DNA from 2 places in the Muricaecibacterium torontonense genome. Region 2 is predicted to be linked to the other one. Evidence: predicted binding sites of a transcription regulator. Region 2 holds the regulator's gene; the other holds the start of a gene.
The links. Region 2 encodes NrdR, which represses ribonucleotide reductase genes. Its sites were predicted from a motif close to AAACACNATATATNGTGTTT; they were not measured.

Region 1 (5,915 bases), 160 kb from region 2:
AAGGCACCCCGCCCTCGCGTTGGGAGTGGGGTGCCTTATAAGAGGCTCAAGGGATGCAGGGGGCTCCTAGAGATGCAGCACGCGGTCGCGAATCTCCTCGGTACGGCCCTGATTCCAGAACTGAGTGCCAATGTAGCCGCAGGTGCGACGGGCAACATTGAGGGTGTTCTGGTCGCGGTTGCCGCAGTGGGGGCATTCCCATACCAGCTTGCCGTCGTCTTCAACGATCTGGATCTCGCCGTCGTAGCCGCACTTCTGGCAGTAGTCGCTCTTGGTGTTGAGCTCGGCATACATGATGTTGTCGTAGATGAAGCGCAGCACGCTCATCACGGCCTCCAGGTTGTCCTGCATATCGGGCACCTCCACATAGGAGATGGCGCCGCCGGGAGACAAACGCTGGAACTCACTCTCGAACTTAAGCTTGGTAAAGGCGTCGATCTCCTCCGACACGTGGACGTGATAGCTGTTGGTGATGTAACCCTTATCGGTAATGCCGGGAATGATGCCAAAGCGGCGCTGGAGGCAGCGTGCGAACTTGTAGGTGGTGGACTCCAACGGCGTGCCATAGAGAGAGAAGTCGATGTTGCTCTCCTCTTTCCACTGAGCGCACTTGTCGTTCATGTGCTGCATGACAGCCAGGGCAAAGGGGGTCGCAGCCTCGTCGGTGTGGGAATGGCCGGTCATGTAGCGCACGCACTCGTAGAGGCCGGCATAACCCAGCGAGATGGTGGAGTAGCCGCCATAAAGCAGGGGGTCGATGGTGGCACCCTTGGGAAGGCGCGCCAAGGCACCGTACTGCCAGAGGATAGGCGCCGCGTCGGAGACAGTGCCCTTGAGGCGGTTGTGGCGGCAGAGCAGCGCGCGATGGCAAAGCTCCAGGCGCTCGTCGAAGATCTCCCAGAAGCGATCCATATCTCCACCGCTGGAGAGGGCTACGTCAGGCAGGTTGATGGTGACCACGCCCTGGTTGAAGCGGCCGTAGTACTTGGGCTTGCCCGGCTCGTAGTTGCCTGCATTGGCCACGTTGTCATAGCCATTGCCAGAGCGGTCAGGGGTGAGGAAGCTGCGGCAGCCCATGCAGGTGTACACATCGCCCTCACCCGGCTGCTCGCCGCGGGAGAGCTTGAGCTGGCGCATGATCTTCTCGGAGATGTAGTCGGGCACCATGCGCTTGGCGGTGCACTTGGCAGCCAGCTGGGTGAGGTAGTAATACTTTTGGCCAGGCTCGATGTTGTCATCCTCGAGCACGTAGATGAGCTTGGGGAAGGCCGGGGTCACCCAGACGCCGGCCTCGTTCTTGACGCCCTCGAAGCGCTGGCGCAACGTCTCCTCGATCACCAGCGCCAGATCGTGTTTCTCTTGCGCGTTGCGGGCCTCATTGAGGTACATGAAGACCGTCACGAAGGGGGCCTGGCCGTTGGTGGTCATAAGGGTGACCACCTGATATTGGATGGTTTGCACGCCGCGGCGGATCTCGTCGAGCAGGCGCTCCTCCACAATGCGGTCCACCTGCTCTTGGGTAGGCCCAAAGCCCAGCTCGTCCAGCTCTTGGGCGACCTCGCGACGAATGCGCTTGCGGCTTACGTCTACAAAGGGAGCCAGATGGGTGAGGGAGATGGACTGGCCGCCATACTGACTGGAAGCCACCTGGGCGATGATCTGCGTGGCAATGTTGCAGGCGGTGGAGAAGGAGTGGGGCTTCTCGATGAGGGTGCCAGAGATGACGGTGCCGTTTTGCAGCATGTCTTCCAGGTTCACCAGGTCGCAGTTGTGCATATGCTGCGCATAGTAGTCTGCGTCATGGAAGTGGATGATGCCCTCTTTGTGGGCGTCAACAATCTCCTGAGGCAACAGTAGGCGGTTGGTGAGGTCTTTGGACACCTCGCCCGCCATGTAGTCGCGCTGGACGGAGTTGACCGTGGGGTTCTTATTGGAGTTCTCTTGCTTGACGTCCTCGTTGTTGCACTCGATGAGCGACAGAATGCGGTCATCGGTGGTGTTGGAGGTGCGCTTGAGACTCTGGATATAGCGATAGGTGATGTAGTTGCGAGCCACGGAGAAGGCGCCCTTGGCCATAATCTGATCCTCGACCATGTCCTGGACTTCTTCTACGGTGACGGTGTGGCCGCAGACCTCGCACTCAGCCTCCACCGCGGTGGCTGCGTCATCGATCTGCGCGGCGGTCAAACGAAGATCCTGAGGCACGGTGATGTTGGCTTTGGTTATAGCATTGATGATCTTGGTAACATCAAAGGTGACCTCTGAGCCATTACGCTTGGTGATCTTCATGGGCGATCTCTTCTCATTGGTTGCAGGAATAGTGTCGAAATCTTAGGCCATAGGCCCAGTACTAAATATTGTGGTAGCCGCCGGATGCACTCCAGAAGACGGGAGGTGCAAATGTCGCAGCGCACATCCCACTATAGGAAGGAAAAAAGTCGAGATTAAGCCTTGACTTTTGTTTGCAGCCGTTTTTCTTTCCTGAGCCTGTATACCATTTATAGACTGTCATTAGGCTTGCTACCACTATATGTTGTATCCACTGGCAACATTTCTATTCCTCAAGAATGTAAGGCCCCTCGAGATCTTTGAAGGTCGCTTCTAGGGAAAGTCCTGCATAGCCCCACCAAACGGCCACCTATAGCCAGGTGGATCCGGCTTGAGACAACCACAAGATATAGGGGTGACAAAGGACGCATATTATTAAGAGACCATGCATATGATTCGATGTTTATAGATATATAGACATTCCTCATAGAGCTGTGGCGTCCATGAAAAAAGAGGACATCACCGGACGACCGGCATGTCCTCTTACGCAGGTGTGTAGAAAGGGTTAATGGAATGCGTTAGTAAACCATTCCCATAGCCTCGCGCACCTGGGCCAGCGTCTCATTGGCGATGGCATTGGCGCGGCGGTTGCCCTCGCTTAAGACCTCTTTCACAAGATCGGGGTTCTGGGCAAGCTCGGCACGACGCTCGCGGACCGGCTCCAGATAACCGTTGACAGCCTCGGTCACGTAGCGCTTGAGGGCGCCTGAGCCGTCATTGCCAATGGACTCGGCGATCTCTTGGGGGTCGCGGCCGGTGACAGTGGCCGCAGTGGTGATAAGGGCAGAGACGCCTGGGCGGTTCTCGGGATCGAAGGTGATAAGACGCTCTGAATCGGTCTTGGATTTCTTGATGAGGCGGGCGGTCTCCTCGGCAGTCATAGAGATGGCAATGGCATTGCCATAGCTCTTGGACATCTTGCGGCCGTCGAGACCTGGCAAAAGGGGCGTCTCCGAGAGCAGACCCACGGGCATGGGAAACACCTGGCCATAGCGCTCGTTGAAGCGGCGGGCAATGTTTCTGGTTTGCTCGATGTGCGGCAGCTGGTCGCGGCCCACGGGTACCACGTTGGCTTTGCAGAAGAGGATGTCGCAGGCTTGGTGTACCGGATAGGTGAGCAATAGGCCGGTCAGCGCATGGCCAGAGGCCTCCTGCTCGGCCTTGACGGTGGGATTGCGCAAAAGCTCGGACTCGGTGACCAGCGACAAGAATGGCAGCATCAGCTGGTTTAAGGCGGGCACCGCCGAGTGGGTGAAGATCATGGTCTTCTCTGGGTTGACTCCCAGCGCCAGGTAGTCCAGCACCATGTCATAGGTGTACTGACGGATGTGCTCGGTATTGTCGCGATCGGTGATCACCTGATAGTCGGCGATCAGGATGTTGGTGTGCACACCCATGTCCTGCATGCGGATGCGCTCGCGAATAGTGCCAAAGAAGTGGCCCAGGTGCAGGTGACCAGTGGGACGGTCGCCGGATAGCATCGTGAAGCTTTGAGGGTCTGCCTTGAGTTTCTCCCAGGTAGACTCAGAGCGCCTATGAGCCTCTGCGTAGCTGTCCTCGTTTGCCATGGGTCATCCACTCCTTAACGCGTGTGGGTCTCTAACCCGTCAATAATACCCCGTATCTTGCAGGCAGAAACCCCGCAAAGCGCTTGCCGAGAAGCCTGGGGCACCCAGGCTCACGGCCCATCCCTGGTGCCCTAAGAAAAAAGGAGCCGCAACCCTCACGAGTTGCAGCTCCTTTATCGATTCGTACCTAGGCTACCCAGCGGTAGTAATAGCCTCAGTCTGCGAGCGCTCCCTTAGGCAGCAGCTGGCACGATGAACATGCATGCCAGGGTCACGATGACCACAAGCACGATGAAGAGCACCACCAAGAGCTTGGTGGCGAACTTGAGCCAGGTAGAGTACTCCACGCGTGCCAGTGCCAGGCCGCCCATAATGGCGCCGGAGGTGGGGGTGAACAGGTTCACAAATCCGTTGGCGGAGGAATAAATCTGCACCATGACCTCGGGGGAGAAGCCCAGATCCACAGCCAGGGGCCCCATGATGGGCATAGAGACGGTGGCCATGCCGGAGCTGGAGGGGATCAGGAAGGACAGCAGCACGTAGAGGATGAAGGACAGCGGCGCGAAGACGATGGCGCTCATGCCCTTGAGGCCTTCAGCGGCAGTGGCCAGGATCCAGTCGGACAGACCGGTGACGCCCATGAGGACGGAGACGCCACGGGCCAGAGCAATGACGAGCACAACGCCCATCATGTCGCCGGCGCCGGCGATGAAGCCGTCCACCAGCTCGCGCTCGGAAAGGCCGGCCACGATGCCGATGATGATAGCCATCAGCAAGAACCAGGCAGTAGCCTCGGCGAAATACCACTGGCCCAGAGGGGTGCCGGTGAGGAATGCGGACCAGCCGTTGGAGGTGGTGGTCTCGGTGGTGATCACCGCGTCAGGCTCGGTGTTGAAGGCCAGCACGCCGTCGGCGCCAGCGTCGGACCAGCCAGCCACGATGTCGTCGCCGGTGATGGGGGCCATGGCCTCCTCGGAAGCATAGCCTACGTTGAAGGCGTCAACACCCAGGTCCTCCCAAGGGATGAAGCCGATGATCATGACCAAGAAGGTGAGGGCGAAGAGCACCAGAACGGCCTTCTGGCGGCCGGTGACCTCAGTGGTGTTGGAAACGGCAGCAGCGGCCTCGCCGTACTCCTTCTCTGCAGCCTCGATCTCGTGGCCGGTGAGGATGGACTTGCCGGTGTCGGCCTTGACCTTCTTCGCGTACTTGTAGACATACATGATGGAGATGACGTTGGACACCACCATGAGGATGAGGCCCAGCACGATGATGATGGTCTGGTTCACTGGAATACCGATGGAGGTAAGCGTGGCAGACGCAACACCGGTGGCGAAGGGGTTGACGGTGGAGCCAAGCACACCGCAGCCGGCGCCCAGAAGCACCATGGCAGCGCCAACGAGCACGTCGGTACCAGCAGCCATCATGGTGGCAGCCAAAAGCGCGTAGAAGCCCACGGACTCCTCGCAGAAGCCGTAGGTGGTACCCATAATGGAGAAGATGATCATGAGGATGGGGATGAGACGAAGCTCATTGCCGCCCATGGCACGCACCAGAGCAGAGATGCCCGCATTCAGCGCGCCGGACTTCTCGACCATGGCCAAAAAGCCGCCGAGCACCATGACGAAGAGGCATACGTCAACGGCGTCAACGAAGCCCTCGGCAGGAGCCATGACCACATCGCCCAGAGATGCGGCGGTGATGTCAGGGATGCCGGCAGCCATGGCAACGGAGATGAGAGCCACGATAATCAGCATAATGATGAGAATCGTGTAAGAAGTAAGCATCTCCCGCTTCTTCTTAGGCTTTGTCACATCTGACATGCCTGGTTCTCCTTTCTTTTTCATAGGCCGCTTGTGTCCTATGAATACGGAAGTTACAAACCGCTGTTTTCAAGCTGTTTGAGATTAGCAAAAAGATAGCTTTATGTAATGCAAAAAAGGCCAGTTATTACACGCTTTTACGCTGAACGGTTTATGTTTACCAACTATTCGGGGAGTTTTTATACATAAATATAGT
Region 2 (5,915 bases):
CATGAAGAAGGCGCACTCTCTATTTGTCATCTCTACCTGCTATCTCTACCCGCCCTTAAACGCCTAGCCTTTAGAGCCTTCGCTCGCACCTTCCCGCTTCTCACCGCCGGCGCTCCCCTAGTCAAACAAAAAGCCGACTCCCAAAAGAGCCGGCTTGAATGTACTGGAGGCGACGCCCAGATTCGAACTGGGGGTAAAGGCTTTGCAGGCCTCTGCCTTACCACTTGGCCACGTCGCCAGTAATTGAAAAGGCCGGTGTGGGGCCGGCCTTAGGAAGATCACTGGAGCGGACAACGGGATTCGAACCCGCGACCCTCACCTTGGCAAGGTGATGCTCTACCAACTGAGCCATGTCCGCGTGCGGTAGCTACTATAAACCAGCGAGCAACTGGGTGCAAGTCTCAATTTCCAAGAACTTACAAGCCTTGAGTGCCGCGAGCCCACAGACGCCAGTGAGCCTTAACGCTCCTCGATATAGACCGCGGGCTTCTCGTCATCCTTAGGATGACCAGGAGCCGCGGGGAGCACGAGGTTCATGATGATGCCCACGATAGCCGAGAGTGCCATGCCAGGGATGGTGTAGTCACCCAGAGGCAGCGAGAAGCCGCCACACTCCATGCCTACGCCCAAGATGATGACCACGGCGGCAATCATGAGGTTTCGATTCTCGCCAAAGTCGATGTTGTTGGTCACCAGCATGCGCAAACCGTTAGAAGCAATAAGGCCAAAGAGCAGCAGACTTACGCCGCCCATGACAGGAGTGGGTATGCTCATGATGAGCGCTTCGAGCTTGGGGCAGAAGCCGCCTACGATGAACGCGAAGCCCGCAGCATACCAGAAGACCTGGGTGGAATAGACGCGGGTAACGCTCATGACGCCGATGTTCTCGGCGTAGGTGGTGGCAGGAGGGCTACCCAAAAAGCCGGCGATGCAAGTGGCGATACCGTCACCTGCCAGCGAGCGTGGCAGCATGGGGACGAAATCCTCCCCTACCACCTCAGAGACTACCAGCAGGTGGCCGATGTGCTCGATGACCACTACCAGCGCCACCGGAGCGATGAGCGCGATGGCCACAGGGTCGAACTCTGGGAACTGCAGATGGGGCAAGCCAATCCAAGCAGCCTCGGCCACAGGGGCGAGATCTACCAAGCCGCAGAAAGCTGCGACGATATAGCCCACAATAATGGCCAAGAGCACTGGGATAGTGCCGATAAGGCCCTTCATCGAGGAGAAGATCACTGCCGCAAACAGAGTGATGCCCGCAACCAGAGTCGCAATGCCGTTGAATTCTCCCGTGGAGCCTGTGAGCGCCATGTTCACTGCGGTAGCAGAAAGGCCCACACCAATGACGATAATGATGGAGGCAATGAGCACCGGGGGCAAAATGCGATCGATCCAACCGGTGCCGATGAGCTTGATAATGCCGGCCACTGCCAGAAAAACTAGACCAGCCACAACCACGCCGGAGAGCGCCGCTGCGGTGCCCTGTGTAGCGCCAACCGCAATAATGGGGCTGATAAAGGCGAACGAGCTTCCTAGGTAGCTAGGAATCTTGTTCTTGGTCATGAGCAGGTAACACACCGTGCCGATACCTGAACACATGATGGCAGCACTGGGATGCAGACCCGTGAGCATGGGCACCAGTACGGTGGACCCAAACATTGACATCATGTGCTGGATGCCAAGAGGGATCGCTTTGCCCACCGACACGCGGTCGGAGACTCCAATCACTTCTCTTTCTGCCATGAAACTCCTTTCTCAAAAAATGCAGGCCCTCGCCCTCTGGTGGCGGGACCTGCATCATTAACAACAAAGCTGATGAAAAGAGGGTGCAGCCCTTATCGGCAATTATGAGATGAGGAAAGATACCAAGAAGGCGACTGCAGCCACCCACATGAGAGGCTTGACCTTTTTCGCATTGCCGGTGGCGCAGGCAACCACCACGTAAGTGATGAAGCCCAGGCCAATACCGGTGGAGATGGAGTAGGTCAAGGGGATGCCGGCCAGAGTGATGAAGGCGGGCAGGCCATCGAGCTTGGAGTTCCAGTCGATGTCTTGGACCTGATCCATCATGAGGAAGCCCACGAGCACCAGAGCGCCGGTGGTGGCAGGAGAGCTCACCACGGCAATGAGAGGTGCGAAGAAGGCGGCTAGAACGAACAGCACGCCGGTGGTGATGGAGGTGAGGCCAGTGCGACCGCCATCGGCAGCGCCGGAAGCAGACTCCACAAAGGTGGTGATTGAGGAAGCGCCCACCAGGCCGCCTACGGCAGCTGCGCAGGAGTCAACAATGAGGATGGGGCGAATGTCTTCCACTTTGCCATCGGCAGTAAGGAAGTCACCCTGCTTGGCCACTGCGAAAGCGGTGCCCATGGTGTCGAAGAAGTCAGACATCATGAGGGAGAACACGAACATGAGAAGGACGGGGCTCGCCACGACCTTGGCGATACCCATGACACCGGACTCGTCGGTGAGGAAGGGGGCGCCAAAGGTGGAGAAGTCCAGCGAGGACACGATGCCAGTGGGAGTAGCGGTGACACCCAGAGGAATGCCCACGATCACGGCAATGACGATGCCAATGAGGATCTCGCCGGGCACATTCATGCAGTAGAGCACGAAGGTGGAGAAGATGGCGATCATGGCCACGATGTAGTTGGGGTCGCTCAGGGCTCCCATGGTGATGAGGGTGGAGTCATCGTTTACCACAATGGACCCGTTGATGAGGCCGATAAGGCATATGAAAAGACCCAGGCCAGCGGCGATGGCGTGGCGCTGAGATGCGGGGATGGCATCCATGATGGCCTCACGCAGACCGCAAAGCACCAGAATAAGAATGGCGATACCCTCGATAAAGATGACCGCCATAGCGGCGTGCCAATCGCCGTCGCAAAGGCCGGTGAGGGTGAAGGCGACCACCGCGTTGATGCCCATGCCCGAGGCGCAGGCCAAAGGACGATTGGCGAAGAGGCCCATGAGGATGGTCATGATGCCAGCGCCAATACAAGTAGCAGTCACTGCTGCCCCCGAAGGAATGCCCGCAGCCTCCAACAGGGACGGATTGACGGCGATGATGTAGGCCATCGCCAGAAAGGTTGTGAGACCAGCACGTACCTCCTGGCCCACAGACGATCCACGGGCGCTCATATGGAAGAAGTTTTCCAGCGCGCCTCCTTGGGCTTGATTTGCCATAGACAAATTCCTCTCATGTATTCTCTCGCTTTGGGAGGCCGATCCTCCCCCACTCCGACGCGCCAGCCTCACCTACAAGACGACTCGCACGTCTATCCCAGGCGTATTTAAGAAACGCCGCTGGAACCAAATCCCCCTGTGCCGCGATCGGTCTCATCCAGCTGATCCACCTCTAAGAGAGTTACCTGAGGCACCGGAAGGATGACCAGCTGGGCGATGCGATCGCCCCGGGTAATGGCGATGGGTTTCTCGTCATCTAGATTGATAGCGCAGACTTTGAGCTCGCCACGATAATGGGAATCCACAAGACCGGGAGTATTGGCCATAGAGAGCCCTTGTTTGAGGGCCATGCCGCTGCGAGGCTGGACAAAGCCGGCATAGCCATCAGGGATAGCGATGGCTAACCCGGTAGAAATCAGGCGACGCTCATGAGGAGCCAACACTACATCCTCTGCGGAACGAAGATCCAACCCCGCATCACCCACATAGGCATAGGAAGGAAGCTCCACTGCAGGGTCCAGTCGCTGAATGGGCAGGGTGATACCGCTATTCATTGGCAAGCCTCCGAAGCTCTTCAGAAAACTCATCAAGGTTTTTAAACTCGCGATAGACTGAGGCAAACCGCACATAGGCCACGTCATCTATATCTCGTAGATGTAAAAGGACCATCTCGCCCAGACGCTTGCTGGGAACTTCTGTGATGCCGCCGTCGCGAAGCTCGTTTTCTACCGAGTCGATAAGAGCGTCCAGCTGAGCCACGTCCAAATCGCGCTTGACCGTAGCGGCCACAAGACCGCGCATGATCTTTTGCCGATCGAAAGGCTCGCGACGGCCATCGCTCTTAATTACTACGAGAGGCAGCTCTTCTCGGCGTTCATAGGTGGTAAAACGACAACCACAGGCAGTGCACACGCGCCTGCGACGGATAGCTTCATGGGATTCAGAAGGCCTGGAATCAATGACCTTGGAATCATCACACCCGCAATTGGGACAGCGCATCGACCAATCTCTCCTGTCGCTAGGATTTATAGAGCTTTAGAGTCCTATGCAAAAGACGTCGCGAATTTACCGGATACGTAAGGCGTCGAACCTTGAGACAGGCTAATGCCCAACGTCATGGATGCCAACCGGTCAAGCCAAAATAGCTGCCGATTAACCTGTGCGGCGTTACATTACCACAGATTCTTCCAAAGTGTTTCACATAGTCTCCACTATTTCGCTTATCGGAAACAACTTGCCTATTTTCTGCGAACATCTGTTTGCGCCCGAACGTTCGTTTGGCTATGATAGGGACACAGGAGCAAGACCTACTGGCAGGAGTGCCCATGTCACGGCCACAACTGAGTCATCGCGTTCAACAGATCTATGACTTTCTGGTTACCTATAGCCAGGAGCATGGCTATCCGCCCTCAGTGCGCGAGATTGGCGCTGCGGTAGGTCTCAAATCTCCCAGCACTGTGCATATGCATCTGCAAACCTTGGAAGATCTCAACCTCATTAGGCGCACTGCCAATAAATCCAGGACTATCGAGATCATCAGCGGTGCCGAGAAGAGCACACCTCAGCCGGCAGCACCTCATTCTTCCCATGCACAGGTAACGGTGGAACACGATCCTAACGACGGAGTCATTAGACTTCCAGTGGTAGGCCGCGTAGCTGCAGGCGTACCCATCCTGGCTGAGCAAAACGTCGAGGATGTACTGCAGCTTCCCACCAGCGTAGTGGGCGATTCCAGCTCCTTCGTGCTGCGTGTGCGCGGAGAGTCCATGATCAATGCCGGCATCTTTGATGGCGACTATCTAGTGGTCTCTGAGGCGCATGATGCAGTAAACGGAGAGATCGTTGTGGCCCTTATCGATGATGGCGCCACTGTAAAGACTTTCTATCGCGAGAAGGACCGCTGTCGCCTGCAACCTGAGAATGACTCTATGGACCCCATCTATGTGCGTGAACCCCATATCATTGGTCGTGTAACGGCTCTTATGCGTTCTATTGTCTAATGGCTCCTCAGGATCACGCCTTAAAGACAACGGATACATCTTTTAACGTAAGCCCTCTCCATCAGGGTTGGTCCCACCCCTCTGGCCGTGTCGGTCTCTTTGACGCGGTGAGGGGTCTTTCTGTGACCTCCATGGTGCTCTTTCATCTTTGCTATGACTTGGTAGTGCTTACCTCGGTCTCCTTGTTTTGGTTCAAGCCGCCCTTTGAAGATATTTGGCGCGCCTCTATCAGCTGGACCTTCCTTTTGGTCTCTGGATGGATGTGTTCTTTTTCCAAAAACAATCTCATTCGCTCGCTGCGCTACCTAGTGGTAGCAGCTGCGATTTTTGTTGTAACTTCTCTGGCTGCAGTAGATGATCCCATCAATTTTGGCATCATCTACTGCATAGGGGGAGCTACCTTGATAGATGCACTGCTAGAACGGGTGGGCCTAGAGCCTTCTGGGCCTCTGGCTACCACCGTCCTCTTTGTGCTCTTCCTCGCCTGTCTCCATGTGCCTCAGGGAAGCTTTGGATTCCCTGGCTTCACAGCAGAGCTCCCAGCAAACCTTTACGCCATCTCTTGGTTTTCTTGGGCGGGGTTTCCGGGTCCTGGCTTTATCTCTGGCGACTACTACCCGCTGATACCGTATGCCTTAATCTATGGCGTAGGCATTGCGGCGGGTCGCACATTCTTGCGCACAGGATATCCAGCATGGTTCTTACGAGCACAATGCCGCCCTCTCC

Region 1: nrdD (anaerobic ribonucleoside-triphosphate reductase) is a predicted target of NrdR. The motif match lies at 2,522-2,541, and genes of this name have one in related genera.

Annotation. Positions count from the first base shown of each region.
Region 1 covers NZ_SRYE01000003.1:2,144-8,058, reverse strand. Annotated here, with positions in the region: gene nrdD (anaerobic ribonucleoside-triphosphate reductase) at 67-2,289, opposite strand; gene trpS (tryptophan--tRNA ligase) at 2,847-3,896, opposite strand; gene E5334_RS05030 (YfcC family protein) at 4,130-5,719, opposite strand.
Region 2 covers NZ_SRYE01000003.1:159,482-165,396, reverse strand. Annotated here, with positions in the region: tRNA gene E5334_RS05845 (tRNA-Cys) at 165-238, opposite strand; tRNA gene E5334_RS05840 (tRNA-Gly) at 283-358, opposite strand; gene E5334_RS05835 (solute carrier family 23 protein) at 460-1,746, opposite strand; gene E5334_RS05830 (NCS2 family permease) at 1,849-3,162, opposite strand; gene dut (dUTP diphosphatase) at 3,297-3,743, opposite strand; gene nrdR (transcriptional regulator NrdR) at 3,736-4,188, opposite strand; gene lexA (transcriptional repressor LexA) at 4,515-5,189, shown strand; gene E5334_RS05810 (heparan-alpha-glucosaminide N-acetyltransferase) at 5,189-5,915, shown strand, end outside.